Regions from separate parts of the Micromonospora eburnea genome, predicted to be linked through region 1. Evidence: riboswitches for the same ligand, from Rfam matches in the RefSeq annotation. Region 1 holds a riboswitch; the other holds the start of a gene.
The links. Region 1 has a riboswitch for cyclic di-AMP ahead of GA0070604_RS24075 (coiled-coil domain-containing protein). Riboswitches for the same ligand answer to the same signal wherever they lie in the genome.
Positions count from the first base shown of each region.

Region 2: another riboswitch for cyclic di-AMP. It lies ahead of GA0070604_RS00180 (C40 family peptidase); the one in region 1 lies ahead of GA0070604_RS24075 (coiled-coil domain-containing protein).

Region 1 is NZ_FMHY01000002.1:5,575,304-5,582,864, forward strand. It holds gene GA0070604_RS24055 (hypothetical protein) at 122-451, shown strand; partial or broken gene GA0070604_RS24060 (alpha/beta fold hydrolase) at 687-1,586, shown strand; gene GA0070604_RS24065 (HelD family protein) at 1,829-3,946, shown strand; gene GA0070604_RS24070 (cation diffusion facilitator family transporter) at 4,063-4,977, shown strand; cyclic di-AMP (ydaO/yuaA leader) riboswitch at 5,110-5,241, shown strand; gene GA0070604_RS24075 (coiled-coil domain-containing protein) at 5,248-6,309, shown strand; gene GA0070604_RS24080 (hypothetical protein) at 6,400-6,912, shown strand; gene GA0070604_RS24085 (SRPBCC family protein) at 7,023-7,475, opposite strand.
Region 2 is NZ_FMHY01000002.1:7,712-15,272, forward strand. It holds gene GA0070604_RS00170 (C40 family peptidase) at 1-247, shown strand, start outside; gene GA0070604_RS00175 (N-acetylmuramoyl-L-alanine amidase) at 330-2,366, opposite strand; cyclic di-AMP (ydaO/yuaA leader) riboswitch at 2,604-2,741, shown strand; gene GA0070604_RS00180 (C40 family peptidase) at 2,755-3,789, shown strand; gene dcd (dCTP deaminase) at 3,862-4,440, opposite strand; gene GA0070604_RS00190 (pyridoxamine 5'-phosphate oxidase family protein) at 4,519-5,067, shown strand; gene GA0070604_RS00195 (zinc metalloprotease) at 5,134-6,117, opposite strand; tRNA gene GA0070604_RS00200 (tRNA-Gly) at 6,365-6,438, shown strand; gene GA0070604_RS00205 (GNAT family N-acetyltransferase) at 6,817-7,299, opposite strand; gene GA0070604_RS00210 (VOC family protein) at 7,340-7,561, opposite strand, start outside.

The DNA.
Region 1 (7,561 bases):
CAGTTCTCTGGGCGGTTCTGTGCCGCCGCACAATCTTCGCGGGCCGACACCCACCCCGGGTGTCACCCGCACCAGCCCCCGGACGCTTCAGTCCTCCCGTACGTCTGCAAGGAGTACTTCCGTGGCGAGCAACACCTCTAAGACCGCGCGCGCGTCAGTCCGGGCCGGCCAGGCTGGCCAGGGTGGCGCCCTCAGCGTGCTGGGCGAGTTCAAGTACCTGATCCCGCTCAACAGCGGCAAGCACGCCTACGTGCGCAACCTGACCAACGGCAAGACCGCGCACCTGCGCACCGACTCCGAGGCCTTCGTCGAGGAGATCCGGACCCTGGCCGCCGCCGGCCACGCCGCCAAGGTCCGCGCCGAGATCAACGGCCTCGCGGCCGCCTTCCCGGAGCACGGCTGGGACGCCACCGAGAAGCGTCTCGTCGAGGCCGGTGTCTTCGAGGGCTGAGTCCCGCACCGCGTCACCCGAACCGCCCGCCGAATCACCGGCGGGCGGTTCGTCGTCTCCATCGCCGGAAGCGCTCACGCCGACGCCGGGCGAGCCGCCGGTGCCGCGCGCGTCAGAGGCGTGGCACGCGGGAATCTTTCACCTCCGCGGTTGGCATGCTGTGATTGACGGGTAGCCGGATCGTCACCGCCGGGTAGCGCGGTGCGCGACACCGGCGGGCGCGGGAGGTGGACGGATGCCGGCGGAGCTGGAGGTACGGCTTCCCGACGGCGTACGCCTGCACGTGGTGGCGTCCGGGCCGGTCGACGCCGAGGTCACGGCGGTCCTGCTGCACGGCTGGACGCTGGACGGGCGCAGCTGGCACCGCCAGTTCGCCGGGCTGCGGGCACGCTTCGGCGACCGGGTACGGGTGGTGACGTACGACGCCCGGGGGCACGGCCGGTCCAGCTGCATGGCCCTGCGTACGGCCACCCTGGCCCAGCTCGGCGACGACCTCGCCGCGGTGCTGGACGAGCTCGTCCCGCACGGGAGGATCGTGCTGGCCGGGCACTCGATGGGCGGAATGACTGTGATGGAGTACGCCCACCGCCACCCCGCGCACTTCGCCGCCCGGATCGCCGGGCTGGTCCTCGTGTCGACCACCGCCGAGGGGCACACCCACACTGCCTACGGGCTCTCGCCCCGGATCGCCCGGTTGATCCGGCTCGCCGAGACCACCGGCGCCGGGGTGCTGGCCCGCTGCGGCTCGTGGCGTCCCCCGCACGCGCTGCTGCGCGCCCTGCGGCCGAGCATCCGCTGGCTGCTCTTCGGCGAGCGGTGCGACCCGGCCGACATCCGGCTGGTCACCTCCGCGGTGGCGCACGCCTCGCTCCGTTCGATCGGCGGGTTCCGCGCCTCGATCGGCGTCCAGCACCGGCTGGACACCCTGGCCGCGCTCGGCCACCTGCCGGCCGCCGCGCTGGTCGGCGACCGGGACCGGCTCACCCCGCCGCCGTGCGCCCGCTCGATCGCGACGGCGCTGCCCAGCGTCGAGCTGACCGTCTGCCCGGGCGCCGGCCACATGCTCATGATGGAGCGCCCGGACGAGGTGAACCGAGCCCTCGCCACGGTGCTCCACCGGGCTCTGACCGGGCCGGGCGGGCTCACCGCATCGGTCGGGCCCGACGAGCTCACCGCCCCGGTCGGGCCGGACCCTTCGCTGGCCCGGCCGGTGACGGCGAGCGGAACAGCCGGACAAGGGGTGGAAACACCCGGATAACGGGCAACCGGCACCGGTGGGCCCCGGGTGCCGGCATGGCCGCGACAAGGGCCTCGGCGGCGGGCCCGTACCCTCATTCAGCCCGCCGTACCCGCCGCGTGATCACAGGAGCCCCCGACTTGAGCGACGAAACCACCCTGGACCGGGAGATCGCCGTCGAACAGCGACATCTCGACCGGGTGTACGCCCGCCTGGCGGAGCTGCGCCGGTCGGCCGCCGAGGCCGAGCGGGAGGGCTACCGGCTGGCCCGGGTCGGCAACTTCGGCGCGCTGGTGGAGCGGGACGCGATGGTCTTCCACGCCGCGCAGCGCCGGCACGTGCTGGACGCCGAGCATGAGGGGCTGGTTTTCGGCCGGCTCGACCTGCGTACCGGGCAGGTGCTGCATGTGGGCCGGCTCGGCGTACGCGGGGAGGACGCCGAGACGCTGGTGGTCGACTGGCGGGCGCCGGCCGCCGCCGCCTTCTACCGGGCCACCCCGGCCGACCCGATGGGCGTGGTACGCCGGCGCACCATCCAGTCGTCAGCGGAGCGGGTCACCCGGATCGAGGACGACCTGCTGGACCCGGAGGCGGCACCGCCGGACCTGGCGGTGGTCGGCGACGGGGCGCTGCTGGCCACGCTGTCCCGGGCCACCGGGCGGGGCATGCGGGACATCGTCGCCACCATCCAGCGGGAGCAGGACGAGGCGATCCGCTCCCCCGGCTCGGGGGTCACGATCGTCTCCGGCGGTCCGGGCACCGGCAAGACGGCGGTGGCGCTGCACCGGGCCGCGTACCTGCTCTACTCCGACCGCGCCCGGTACGCCGGCGGCGGCATCCTGGTGGTCGGCCCGTCCGGCGTGTTCGTCGAGTACATCGCCTCGGTGCTGCCCTCGCTCGGCGAGGAGACCGCCACCCTGCACTCGCTCGGCTCGCTCTTCCCGGGCATGTCGTCGACCCGGACCGACCCGCCGGAGGTGGCGGCGGTGAAGGGGTCGCTGCGGATGCGCCGGGTGCTGGAACGCGCGGTCCGGGACGCCGCGCCGGACTCCCCCACCGAGCTGCGCCTGCTCTACCGGGGCGAGCTGCTCCGGCTGGGCCGGGCCGAGCTGGACGCGATCCGGGACCGGGCCCTGCCGCGCGGCGCGCGCCGCAACGAGGTGCGCCGGGTCGGCTTCGACGCCGTCCTCGCCGCCCTGTACGCGCAGGCCCGTGGGTTGCGGATCGGCCGGCTGCCGGAGCAGCCCGTGTTCGAGGACGAGATCATCGACCGGCCGGAGTTCCGGGAGTTCCTCAAGGCGTGGTGGCCCCGGTTGCACCCGCGGCATGTGCTCGGTTGGCTGGCCCGCCCCGAGCGGCTGCGCCGGTACGCGGGCGGCGTGCTCGCGGCCAACGAGATCCGGCTGCTGACCGAGGCGTACCGGACGCTGGACGTCGAGGGGCTGACCATCGCCGACATCGCCCTGCTGGACGAGCTGGACGCGCTGCTCGGCAAGCCGGTGCAGCGGGCGAGGCCGAAGCGCGATCCGTTCCGGCTCGCCGGGGGCGTCCGGGAGCTGAGCACGTTCGCGGACCGGCAGCGGGCGGCCCGGGCCGCCGCCCGGGAGCGGCCGGAGGACTACCGCGACTACGCCCACGTGGTGGTCGACGAGGCGCAGGACGTCTCGCCGATGCAGTGGCGCATGATCGGCCGGCGCGGCCGGCTGGCCTCCTGGACGGTGGTGGGCGACCCGGCGCAGACGGCCTGGACGGGCGATCCGGAGGAGCTGACCCGGGCCCGCGACCAGGCGCTGGGGCGGCGGCGCCGGCACCGGTACGAGCTGACCACCAACTATCGCAACTCGGCCGAGATCTTCGCGGTGGCGGCGGCGGAGATCCGCCGACGCTACCCGGACCTGGCGCTGCCGACCGCGGTGCGCTCCACCGGGGTGCCGCCGGTCGAGCGGACCGTGCCCGCCGCCGAGCTGCCCGCCGCGACCGTCGCGGCGACCGAGACGCTGCTGGCCGAGGTCGAGGGGACGGTCGGCGTGATCACGCCGGTGCCGCGCCGGGACGAGGTCGCCGGCTGGCTGGGCGACCTGGGCGGCGGCCGGCTCCAGGTGGTGACCAGCCTTCAGGCCAAGGGCATGGAGTACGACGGGGTGGTGCTGGTGGCGCCGAGCGAGATCCGGGCCGATCCCGGGTCGGGCGTACGGACGCTCTACGTGGCGCTGTCCCGGGCCACCCAGCGCCTCACCACCCTCGACCCGGCGCGCTGACGGCGCCTGCGATCGCGGCGGACCCTGAGCTGGCCCACCTCAGGCGTTCACTTGCATACATAGCGATGTGAGCATAGATTAGGCGCGAGCGAGGTGCGGGACGAAAGGGTGTGGGCGTGGGCGCAGGTCATGACCACAGCGGCGGGATCACCAACGCCGCGCACCGCCACCGGGGTCGACTCTGGGCCGCGTTCGGGCTGCTCAGCGCCCTGATGGTGGTCGAGGCGGTGACCGCGTTCGCCACCGGCTCGCTGGCCCTGCTCTCGGATGCCGGGCACATGTTCACCGACGTGCTCGGCATCGGCATGGCGCTCGCCGCGATCACCGCCACCCGACGCGCCAACACCGATCCGCAGCGCACCTTCGGGCTCTACCGGCTGGAGGTGCTGGCCGCGCTCGCCAACGCGGTCCTGCTCGGCGCGGTCGCCGCCTACGTGCTCGTCGAGGCCGTACGCCGGTTCGGCGAACCGCCGGAGGTGCTCGCCGGGCCGATGCTGGCCGTGGCGGTGCTCGGCCTGCTCGCCAACCTCGTCGCGTTCGCGCTGCTGCGGGCCGGCGCGCAGGAGAGCATCAACCTGCGCGGGGCGTACCTGGAGGTGCTCGGCGACCTGCTGGGCTCGCTCGGCGTGATCGCCGCCGCGCTGGTCATCACGTTCACCGACTGGTGGTGGGCCGACCCGCTGGTCGCCGTCGCGATCGGCCTGTTCATCCTGCCGCGGACCTGGCGGCTCGGCCGGGCGGCGGTCCGCATCCTGGTGCAGGTCGCGCCGGAACACCTCCAGGTGACCGCGGTGCACGACCGGCTGGCCGCGGTGCCCGGCGTCGCCGAGGTGCACGACCTGCACGTCTGGACGCTCACCTCCGGCATGGACGTGGCGTCGGCGCACCTGACCACGGCCCCCGACGCCGAGGTGAGCGAGGTGCTCGCCGCGGCCCGGGCCGCGCTGCACGAGGACTTCCGGATCGATCACGCCACGTTGCAGATCGAACCCGGAGCGTCGGCCGGAACGTGTGGACCGGCGGAGTGGTAATTAGGGCAAACTTAAATCCAAGTGGCTATTGTGCATTCATGCCGGCTTTAATCCGATTCCCAGCCCTCGTCCGGCGGGTCCCGGCCGGTAGGCTCAGTCGCGGTCTCCGCAGGCGGCACAGCACGTCGCCGGTGGTGGCCGTCGCCTAATCGCCGCAGCTCGGCGAGCCGGGGAACCACCTTCCTGGGGTGCATCCGCGTCAGCGGTAGGGATCTTCCGTCCCGAACCCGTCAGCTAACCCGGTCGGCGGTTGACGGAAGGACAGCTGGAATGCCATCTGCACGACGGACGGCCGCCCGGTTGGCGGCCCTGCTCGTCGCGGCGCTCGCCCTCGGCGTCGCGACCGCGCCGGTCTCCCCCGCCTCGGCCGCCCCGACCGGGCTGCTCGCCGCCGCGCCCGGCGACGACGAGGGCGGCACCGCGGCGCTACGCGCCCAGCTCGACGCGGCGAGCAAGGGCTGGCTGGACGCGCGGGCGGCGTTGAACCGCTCGGTGAAGCGGCAGCAGCAGCTCACCGCCCAACTCAAGACGATCAACGCGGAGCTGGGCGTACGCGACGCCAAGGTCGGCGAGATCGCCGCGGTCGCGTACCGGGCCGGGCGACTCGGCACCGCCGGGGCGCTGCTCAACAGCGGCAGCCCGCAGAGCTTCATGGACCGCGCCGCCACCCTGCAACAGGTCGCCGCGCAGGAGGACCGCGCGCTGCGCGACCTGATCGACACCCGGGACCAGGCCACCCGTACCCAGGCGGCGTTGACCGGCGAGATCCAGGAGCAGCGCCGGCAGGTCACGGTGATGGCCAAGCGCAAGGAACAGGCGGAACGCGCGCTCGAGGTGGCCAACAAACGGGCCGCCACCACCACCGCCAGTGGCGGCAGCGTGCAGGGCACGTCCCGCGCCAACGCCACCCCGGCCCCGCGCAACGCCGACGGTTCCTGGCCGGCGGAGTCGTGCAGCGTCAACGACCCGACCCCGGCCAACGGCTGCATCACCCCGCGTACCCTGCACGCGCTCCAGCAGGCCAAGGCCGCCGGGTTCACCCGGTACGTCTCCTGCTACCGGCCCAGCGGCTCCGGCGAACACCCCAAGGGCCGCGCCTGCGACTTCGCCGCCCAGAAGGACGGCTTCGGCGGGGTGGCCACCGGCGGCGACAAGACGTACGGCAACAACCTGGCCGCGTACTTCATCCGCAACGCCGACCCGCTCGCCGTGCTCTACGTGATCTGGTACAAGCAGATCTGGCTGCCCAGCAGCGGGTGGAAGGCGTACAGCGGCGGCAACGGCGACCCGTCCAGTGACCACACCAACCACGTGCACCTGTCGGTGTACTGACCACCCCGGGCCGGCTACGCCCGGGGACGTACGGCGGATGTCGTCGTACGGGTCACGACAGCGGGGCGGCGACGGTCGAGCATCGAGGGCATGAGCCGACTCTCTCCCACCGGACGCAAGGCCCTGCTCACCCTGCACCTGGTCACCTCGCTCAGCTGGCTCGGCGCCGACCTGGTGCTGCTCGCGCTGGGGGTGGCCGGACTGCGCGGGGCCGACGCCGAGGTGGTCTACCCGGCCGCGGGCCTGCTGGTCACCTGGCTCTTCGCCCCGCTGAGCGTGCTGGTCTGGCTGGTCGGGCTGGCCAGCGCGCTGCTCACCCCGTGGGGCCTGCTGCGCTGGCGCTGGGTGCTGGTGAAGTTCGCGATCACCACGGCGATGCTGGGGTTGGTGCTGCTGCTGCTCGCCCCGACGGTGCGCCGGATCGCCGAACTGGGGACGGACCTCACCACCCGGGACCGGCTGGACCTGATCATCCCGCCGACGGTCTCCACCACCCTGTTGATCGTCATGACCGTGCTGTCCACCTACAAGCCATGGGGACGCCTGCGCCCGGCCGCCCCGGTGGCCCGCCGACCGGGTGATCGTGCTCGGTCAAGGATGTAGTGACCCGGAACCTCCGACGGAGGCCACTACCTCCCGGATCGAGCACGATCTCGCGGCGGGCGCGCGGGTGGGCACAGCACGCGGGGCGGACGGCGGGCGGCGGCCCTGACTCAGCCGGCCTGCTCCTCGAGGGTGGCGCCGAGCCGGCTGGCGAGGCCGAGGTGGGCCGCCCGGGCCTGCCGGAAGGCGTACCCGAAGAGCGGCGCCGGGGCGGAGAGGGTGATCTCGACGTCGATGCGCACCACGCCGCCCGGCTCGTCCCGCAGCCGGGTGTGATTACGGACCGTGGTGGCCGGCTGCTGGCGGGCCACCGTCACCACCTCGTCCTCGGTGGCGACCAGCACGTCCGCCTGGTAGGTGACCGGGAAGTGCAGCGGACCCAGCTCCAGCCGATCGGTGATCGCATAGCTGGCCAGCGCGCCGGGCCGGGGCGGCAACTGACGGACCCGGACGATCAGCGGATGCAGCTCGCCCTGGCGGGTCAGGTCGCTGAGCAGGGCGACCGCGTCCGCCCGGGCGCAGCGGGCCTGCACGGTGTAGCTGAAAGTGTCGCTGCTGAGCACGCCGTACCCCCTTGCCCGTCGGCGTCCGCATGATCGTCCCGTAACCGGGGCCGGCTGGCAACGGGCGGCACGGAGCCCCGGCCCGC
Region 2 (7,561 bases), 5.6 Mb from region 1:
CCAGTACGCCTACAAGGCGGCGGGCATCTCCCTGACCCACTTCACCGGCGCGCAGTGGAAGGAGGGCAAGGCGGTGAGCCGCAGCGAGGCTCGCCCCGGTGACCTGGTCTTCTTCTACAGCGACCTGCACCATGTCGGGCTCTATCTCGGCGACGGGCTGATGGTGCACGCGCCACGGACCGGCAAGCCGGTCCAGGTGACCCAGATCAGCTACATGCCGGTCGCCGGCTTCCGCCGGCCCTACTGACCGCCGGCTTCCGCCGGCTCCGACCAGCACGAAGGCCCCCCGTCCACCCGGACGGGGGGCCTTCGCCTCGTTCGGGTTGCCGTTACCGGGGCGCGCCGACCGCCCCCGGCTGGATCAGCACGTCGTCGAGGTTCACGTACATGATCCGGTGGCCGAACTGTACCTGCACGTACTGGTTCTCGCCCCGGACGACCGTCCGGTCATCCGGCGCCGAGCCGTCGAACGAGACGGCCCGGTAGTACTCGCCCGGCAGAACGCCGCCGACCGCGTACCGCTGGCCCGCCGGGAAGGTGTACTGCAGCGGGGCGATGGCCTGGTACGGGATGGTCGACGGGTACGCCGCCTGCTCCGGGTAGGCGCGCCCGTACACCGGGATGGTGGCCTTGCCCGGCTTGGGGGTCACCACGAAGCCGTTCGCCCACTTCGCCGTCGGTGCCGAGGCCGGGTTGTGGAACCACGCCTTCTGGCCGAGGTACCAGATCGCCGTCCAGTCGCCCTGAACACCGGCGAGGGCGTACGTCTGACCGGCCGAGGCACGGGCGCCGTGGTCGGAGATGTACATGGTGTTCGGCGCGCCGTTCGGCTGCAGCCCCCGGTCGTTGACCAGCGGCGCGTCGATGCTCGGCGCGGTGCGCAGGATGACCGAGGAGGAGCCGCGCAGCGGGCAGGGCTGGATCGGCGGCAGCGGACTCGGGACGCCCGGCGGCTGCCGGTTGCAGCCGGTGAAGGCGGGCTGGTTGCTGGCGTAGTCCGGGTCGATGGTGACCAGGCCGGTGTGCGGGGTCCCGGTGCCCTTGAACGGCGCCTTCATCAGGTCGAAGTAGTGCGACCAGTCCCAGTACGGACCCGGGTCCCAGTGCATCCCGGCCACGTTCCCGGGGAGAATGCCGGGCACGTTGTCGTGGCCCAGGATGTGCTGCCGGTCCAGCGGGATCTGGAAGCGCAGCGCCAGGTGCCGGACCAGCTTGGCCGAGGTGCGGTACATCGCCTCGGTGTACCAGGTGCCATGGCCGGCGAAGCCCTCGTGCTCGATGCCGATGGACTTGGCGTTGACGTACCAGTTGCCGGCGTGCCAGCCCACGTTCTTCGCCTTGATGTGCTGGGCGACGTAGCCGTCCACCGAGCGCAGCGTGTAGTGCCAACCCAGGTAGGTCTTGTCCTGGACCAGCCGCACGCTGGGGCCGAAGTAGCCCTCGGTGTCGTGGATGATGATGTACTCGATCTTTTGCTGGGCCGGCCGGTCGGCGAGGTCGTGGTTGCCGTAGTCGCCGGAGCCGGGGCCGTACTGCTCGTAGGGCGCGGGGATCCACTCGCAGGCGAGGCGGACCGGGCACTCCAGGCCGTCCGGCCGCTCGGCGCGGCGCAGCCCGAGCTTGTGCAGCCCGGACTGGTCCGGCGTCACCGCCGCGGCGGCGAGGGTCACCTGCTGGCCGTCGTCGGTGGTCCGGCTGGCGCCCTGGCTGATCTGGTCGTACACCTCGTCGGCGAAGGCCGCCGCGGCGTCCTCGGTGTCCGCGCCGGAATACCGGGCCACCGCGCCGTACCAGGCCGCCGGGTCGCTGCCGGCGCCGACCGGCCCACCCAGCTCCTCCTGGTACGAGGCGAGCAGCGCCGCGCCGCCCCGGATGTTGGCGACGGCGTCGCTGCGCAGCGTCTCCTTCGACTCGCCGGTGAGCTCGGCGGCGGCGTCGAGGGTCTGTAGCGAGGCCTGCGGCAGCACGTCACCGCTCGGCCGGGCCGCGGTCGCCGGGTCGAGCGCGAGCGGCCGGGAGTCGTCGCCGCGCGGGTCCTCGTCCTCGTCCACGTGGGCGCTGGAGGGCGTCGAGGCGACCTGGGCGGCGTCGGTCAGGTGCATCGGGCCGTAGCCGCCGCTGGTGCTCGGCTGGCCCGGGTGGGTGTCCCAGCGGGACTCCAGGTAGGAGACGCCCAACAGGACGCTCTGCGGCACACCGTACTCCGCCGCCGCGGCGGCGTACTGCTGTTGGCGGTCCGGGTTGTCGGTGGTCGCGCCGGTGAGGGGCGCCGCCGCGGTGGGACCGCTGGTCGCGAGAGCGGTGGCCGCCGCTACGGCGGCGGCCAGCAGTATCCGTCTGCGCGACGGTAGGGCTGAGAGGTGCATCGAACCTCCAGATCGGGATGGGGGTCACTGCGTCCTCACCCTCGCTCCGCGCATGGCTCCTGGTCAATACCTTTCCAGGAAACGGTGTCTCCCGTAAGAAACCTTCACGCACCGCCGGTCGTGGCCGCGAATTCGGATACGGAGTGTCACGGCGTCGTGGGTTGCGGATTGATAACGACGATCTCTACTCTGGTCAGTCGTCGACCGGTAGGTTCACCGCCCAGCCCGGGTGGTGGCGGTCGGACACCGCCGAGTCGCCTCCGGGCGAGCCGGGGACCCAGGTACCTGGGGTGAATCCGCGCCGTGGTGCGGTAGGGCGGCTCCCTTCCCGCCCGAACCCGTCAGCTAACCCGGTAGGCGGTCCAGGAAAGAAGGAGTACGGAGCCCGGTGGCACACCATGCCCCGCGGCGACCGTCGGTCCGGTCGTTCGGCCGGTCGACGGCTGCGCCGCGTATCCGCTGGTCCCGCTTCACCACCGCCCTCGCCGCCCTGGTCGGCGCCGCCGTCGTGCTGACCGGCGGCCCCACGGCGGTGCACGCCGAACCGTCGGTCGCCGAGATCGAGCGCCAGATCGACGAGGACTGGAACAAGCTCGAACCGATCATCGAGCAGGTCAACGCCACCCGCGAGGAGCTTGCCGCCAAGCGCAAGCAGGCCGCCGCGCTGGCCAAGCAGATCGCGCCCTTGCAGGCTCGGGTCGACGAGGCCCTCGGACAGGTCGGCGGGCTCGCCGCCGACGCGTACAAGGGCAACAACATCTCCACGGTCAACGCGCTGCTGGGCAGCCGGTCGCCCGGCGAGATCGTCGACAGCCTCGAGTTGCTCGACCGCTTCGCGCACCGCCAGCAGCAGCAGGTGCAGGCCGTGGCCGAACTGCGCGACCAGTTGGCCGCGAAGAAGAAGCCGCTGGACGACATGGTCGCCCAACTGGCCCGCACCGAGGCTCAGCTCGCGGCCAGGAAGAAGCAGATCGACGCCGAGATCGCCCGGCTGCAGAAGTTGCGGCTCAAGGTGTACGGCAACGGCGGCGGTGGCCCGCTACGCCCGGCGCCCTGCCCCGCCGGCTACCCGGGTGGCCCCGCCGGGGTCGCGGTCAAGTTCGCCTGTGCCCAGATCGGCAAGATCTACGTCTGGGGCGCCGCCGGCCCGGACCACTACGACTGCTCCGGCCTGACCATGGCGGCCTGGGCCAAGGCGGGCGTCTCACTGCCGCACAACGCCCGGCAACAGCACGACGTCACCAAGCGGGTGAGCCGCGACCAGCTACGCCCCGGCGACCTGGTCTTCTACTACGGCGACCTGCACCACGTCGCGATGTACGTCGGCGGTGGCTGGGTGGTGCACGCCTCCCAGTCGGGCAAGCCGATCACGATGAAGCGCGTCGAGGACGGCCAGATCAACAGCTACGGCCGCCCCGGCTGATGTGAAAGGAGGGGCCCCTTCTTAACGCCTGAGGTAGAGGAAGGGGCCCCTGTTAACACCCGGTTGATGCGGTCAGCGGGTCGGCCAGGTGCGCCAGTTCTGCCACGACCGGCTCGGCGTGGGCCCGCGCTGCCCCTGGTAGCGCGAGCCGTAGACCGCCGAGCCGTACGGGTGCTCGGCCGGCGACGAGAGCCGGAAGATGCAGAGCTGGCCGATCTTCATGCCCGGCCAGAGAGTGATCGGCAGGTTCGCCACGTTGGAGAGCTCCAGCGTGACGTGCCCGGAGAAGCCCGGGTCGATGAAACCGGCGGTCGAGTGGGTGAGCAGACCGAGCCGGCCGAGGCTCGACTTGCCCTCCAGCCGCCCGGCGAGCTGGTCGCCGAGCGAGATCACCTCAAGCGTGGAGGCGAGCACGAACTCGCCCGGGTGCAGTACGAACGGCTCGCCCTCGGGCACCTCCACCATCGAGGTCAGGTCGTCCTGCTGCACGGCCGGATCGATGTGGGTGTAGAGGTGGTTGTTGAAGACCCGGAAGAGCCGATCGAGGCGTACGTCGATGCTGGACGGCTGCACCAGCGCGGGCTCGAAGGGCTCCAGCGCGAGCGTGCCCGCCTCGATCTCGGAGGTCAGGTCGCGGTCGGAGAGCAGCATCGGAACACCATAGCGACCGGTACGGGTGACCTGCGTGTCGGACTGCGTACTCGTACACGTGTTCGATAGAATGTCCGCATGGCTTCCTGGTCCGAATTCGCCGCCGACGAGCCCCGACTCGCCGACGAGATCCGCCTTCTCCTGCAGCAGTACGGGCCGGGCTTCGGCTACCTCGCCACGGTCCGGGCCGACGGCGGTCCCCGGGTCCACCCGGTCTCCCCGGTCATCACCGACGAGGGGCTCTACTGCTTCGTGATCGAGTCGCCCAAGCGCCGCGACCTCGAACGCGACGGCCGCTACGCACTGCACTCGTTCCCGCCCGAGGACCGCGACGACGAGGCGTACGTCGCCGGCCGGGCCCGCCCGGTGACCGACCCGGCCACCGTGGCCCGGGTGGCCGCGCACGGCCGGGCCGCGTCACAGGTCGACTGGTGGCTGTTCGAGTTCACCGTCGACGTGGCGATGCTGACCCGGCGTGACCAGGCGACCCAGCTTGGCGCGGGTCGGCCGCAGGTGCGGGTCTGGCTCGATCCGCGGGCGACCGACCCGACGCGGCATTCCGACGTCGCGTCGCCCGAGGTCCGGCGTGGCCGCCACGGGTTCGACACCCGCCGCCCGGCCGCCTGAGCCCGCAACAGCCGGTGCCGGCCCCGTCGTCGGACGGGGCCGGCACCGTTTGCCGTGCTGTGGCTGCTACGCCGCGCGGTAGGCGTTCCACGCGGTCAGCATCCGGCTGGCCTGCCCGGGGGTGAACTCGGACATGCACGAGTCGTAGGTGTAGTCCATGAAGTTGTGGATCGGGTCCGCGCCGGGCGCGGTGCAGGTGTCCCGCCCGGTCGGGCACTGGTAGGCCGGCGACGCCTCGGCGGGGGTGTCGCTGACCTGGTCACCCTGGCCGGAGCAGCCGCCCTGGAAGGTGTGGTAGAGGTTCAGCCAGTGGCCGATCTCGTGGGTGCCCGTGTCGCCCTGGTTGTAGTTGGTGGCGCTGCCGCCCGGCAGTGACTCGTTCAGCGCGACCACGCCGTCCATCTTGTCCAGCGTCTTCTTCGGGAAGGTCGCCCAGCCGAGCAGGTTGTCGCTCAACTCGCCCAGGTACATGTTCAGGGTGTTCTTGCCGCCCTCGCGCAACGTGGTCTTCATGGACCGCTCGGCGGAGGAGCCCGAGACGATCGGATACCAGGACGGGTTGGTGACCCGGTTGATCTTCTGGAGCTGGAAGCTGAAGGCGGTCGGGGCGCCGCCGGTGCCCCCGCTGTAGGCCTGGTTCAGCACGCTGATCTGCTGGGTGATCATCGAGTCCGGGATGTTGCCGCCGGCCCGGGTGCTGTCCCGCTGGATGACGTGGACGACGACCGGGATGGTCACGGTCGCCAGAGGCGCGATCCCGGCGTCGACGCGGAGCCTGGACCGCTCGGCCAGGACGGCGGCGAGATCCGCCTCCCGCTCCCGCACCTGCGCGGCGGTCAGCTCGTTCGGGTCGTGCTTGGCGTGTGCTCCGGCCTTCACCCGGGCGCCCGGGTGGACGTCGGCCGGCTCGGCGCAGCTTCTCGTCGGGGCGGCGGAGAAGGCCGATGCGGCCGGGACGACCCCCACCGCAGCCGTGCTGAGCAGCAGCGCGAGGGTCGTCGACGCGACGCCGGCGGTACGCCGGGTCAGCAGGTTGGGACGGAGTCCCATGGGCCCACCTCTTTCTGGCGGCGTGACAGGGGGTGTGTCACGCCGTGGCTGAGAACGTGGAGCAGACGTTACAGCCGATTGATAAATTTGAAAACGCCCATGGATTGCGGTGGGGAAACCCCTCGCCCGGTCGACGGCATGGTGGTGGCCCAAGATCGTGCCGGGGTGATCTCGCGGGGGCGGGAGGCGCGCCGCGGGGGTACCTGGATGCACGACGGCGGTGACCTCAGGTACAGTGGTGCCGCCTGCGGGTGTAGTTCAATGGCAGAACATCAGCTTCCCAAGCTGACAGTGCGGGTTCGATTCCCGTCACCCGCTCCACGCGAAAGGCCCTGATCAGGACGCAAGTCCTCGGTCAGGGCCTTCGATGTTCCACGGGCCGCCAGCGCCCGACGGCCCAGCCGCGGGCCATCAGCCACGCTTTCTTGCCGGCCGCCCTTGCCCTTGTCCGTGGGGCCGGGCCGCCGACTTTCACCGCTGCTTGCGCGGCCGTACCCGTCCCGGCCGGTCGAGATCGTGCTCAAACACGGAAGTAGTGGCCGCGTAGGCGATGGGAGGCCACTACTTCCCGGATCGAGCACGATCTTGGGCGCCCGTGCGTGGCCGAGCGCGAGCGCCAACCTGGCTCGCCACCTCGCCAGTCACCCTCAGTTCAGCGCCCGAGGCTTCCGACTCACCAAGCGGGCCACCTCGGACGAGTCAGGAAAGGTATCGGACGTGCCGCAGGCCGGGCTGTCCGCCGACCAGAACCTCGCCGACCGGGACGAACCCGGTACGCCGCAGCACCGCGAGCGAGGCCGGGTTCGCCAGCGCGGCCGACGCGACGAGCTGGCGTAGCCCGTACTCGTCGCGGGCGAGGTCGCAGGCGCGGCGGACGCCGTCCTGGGCCACGCCCCGCCCGGTCGCCCGCTCGGCGACCCGGTAGCCCAACTCGGCGCTGCCGTCGGCGACGTCGACCAGGTTGAACCGCCCCAACACGGCACCGTCGTCGTCGACGAGAAGGTGGAAGTGGCACTCGCCGGTGGCCTGCTCGGCGAGTAGCTCCGCGTGCCGGGCGGCGAACTCGGCGAAGTAGTCGTCGCCCCGATCCGGCACGAATCGCGCGAAGTACGCCCGATTCTCCTGCTCGAAGCGGAGCAGCGCGGGGGCGTGACGGGCGTCGAGCCGCTGCAGTTCGGGCATCGCGCCACGTTAGCAACGGCCCGGTGCCCGGCGACAACGGCTATTGCGGATACCAGCGCAGCTCGACAGTGTTGCCGTCCGGGTCGCGTACGTAGATCGAGGTGGCGGTGCCCCGTGCGCCGAAGCGCGGCACCGGGCCGATCAGCACGGTGAACACTCCGGAGTCGATCACCTGTTGCCAGTCGAGCGGCTCCACCACCAGGCAGATGTGGTCGACGTTCGACCCGGTCGGCTCGCCGCGTACCAGGTCGATGATGGTCTC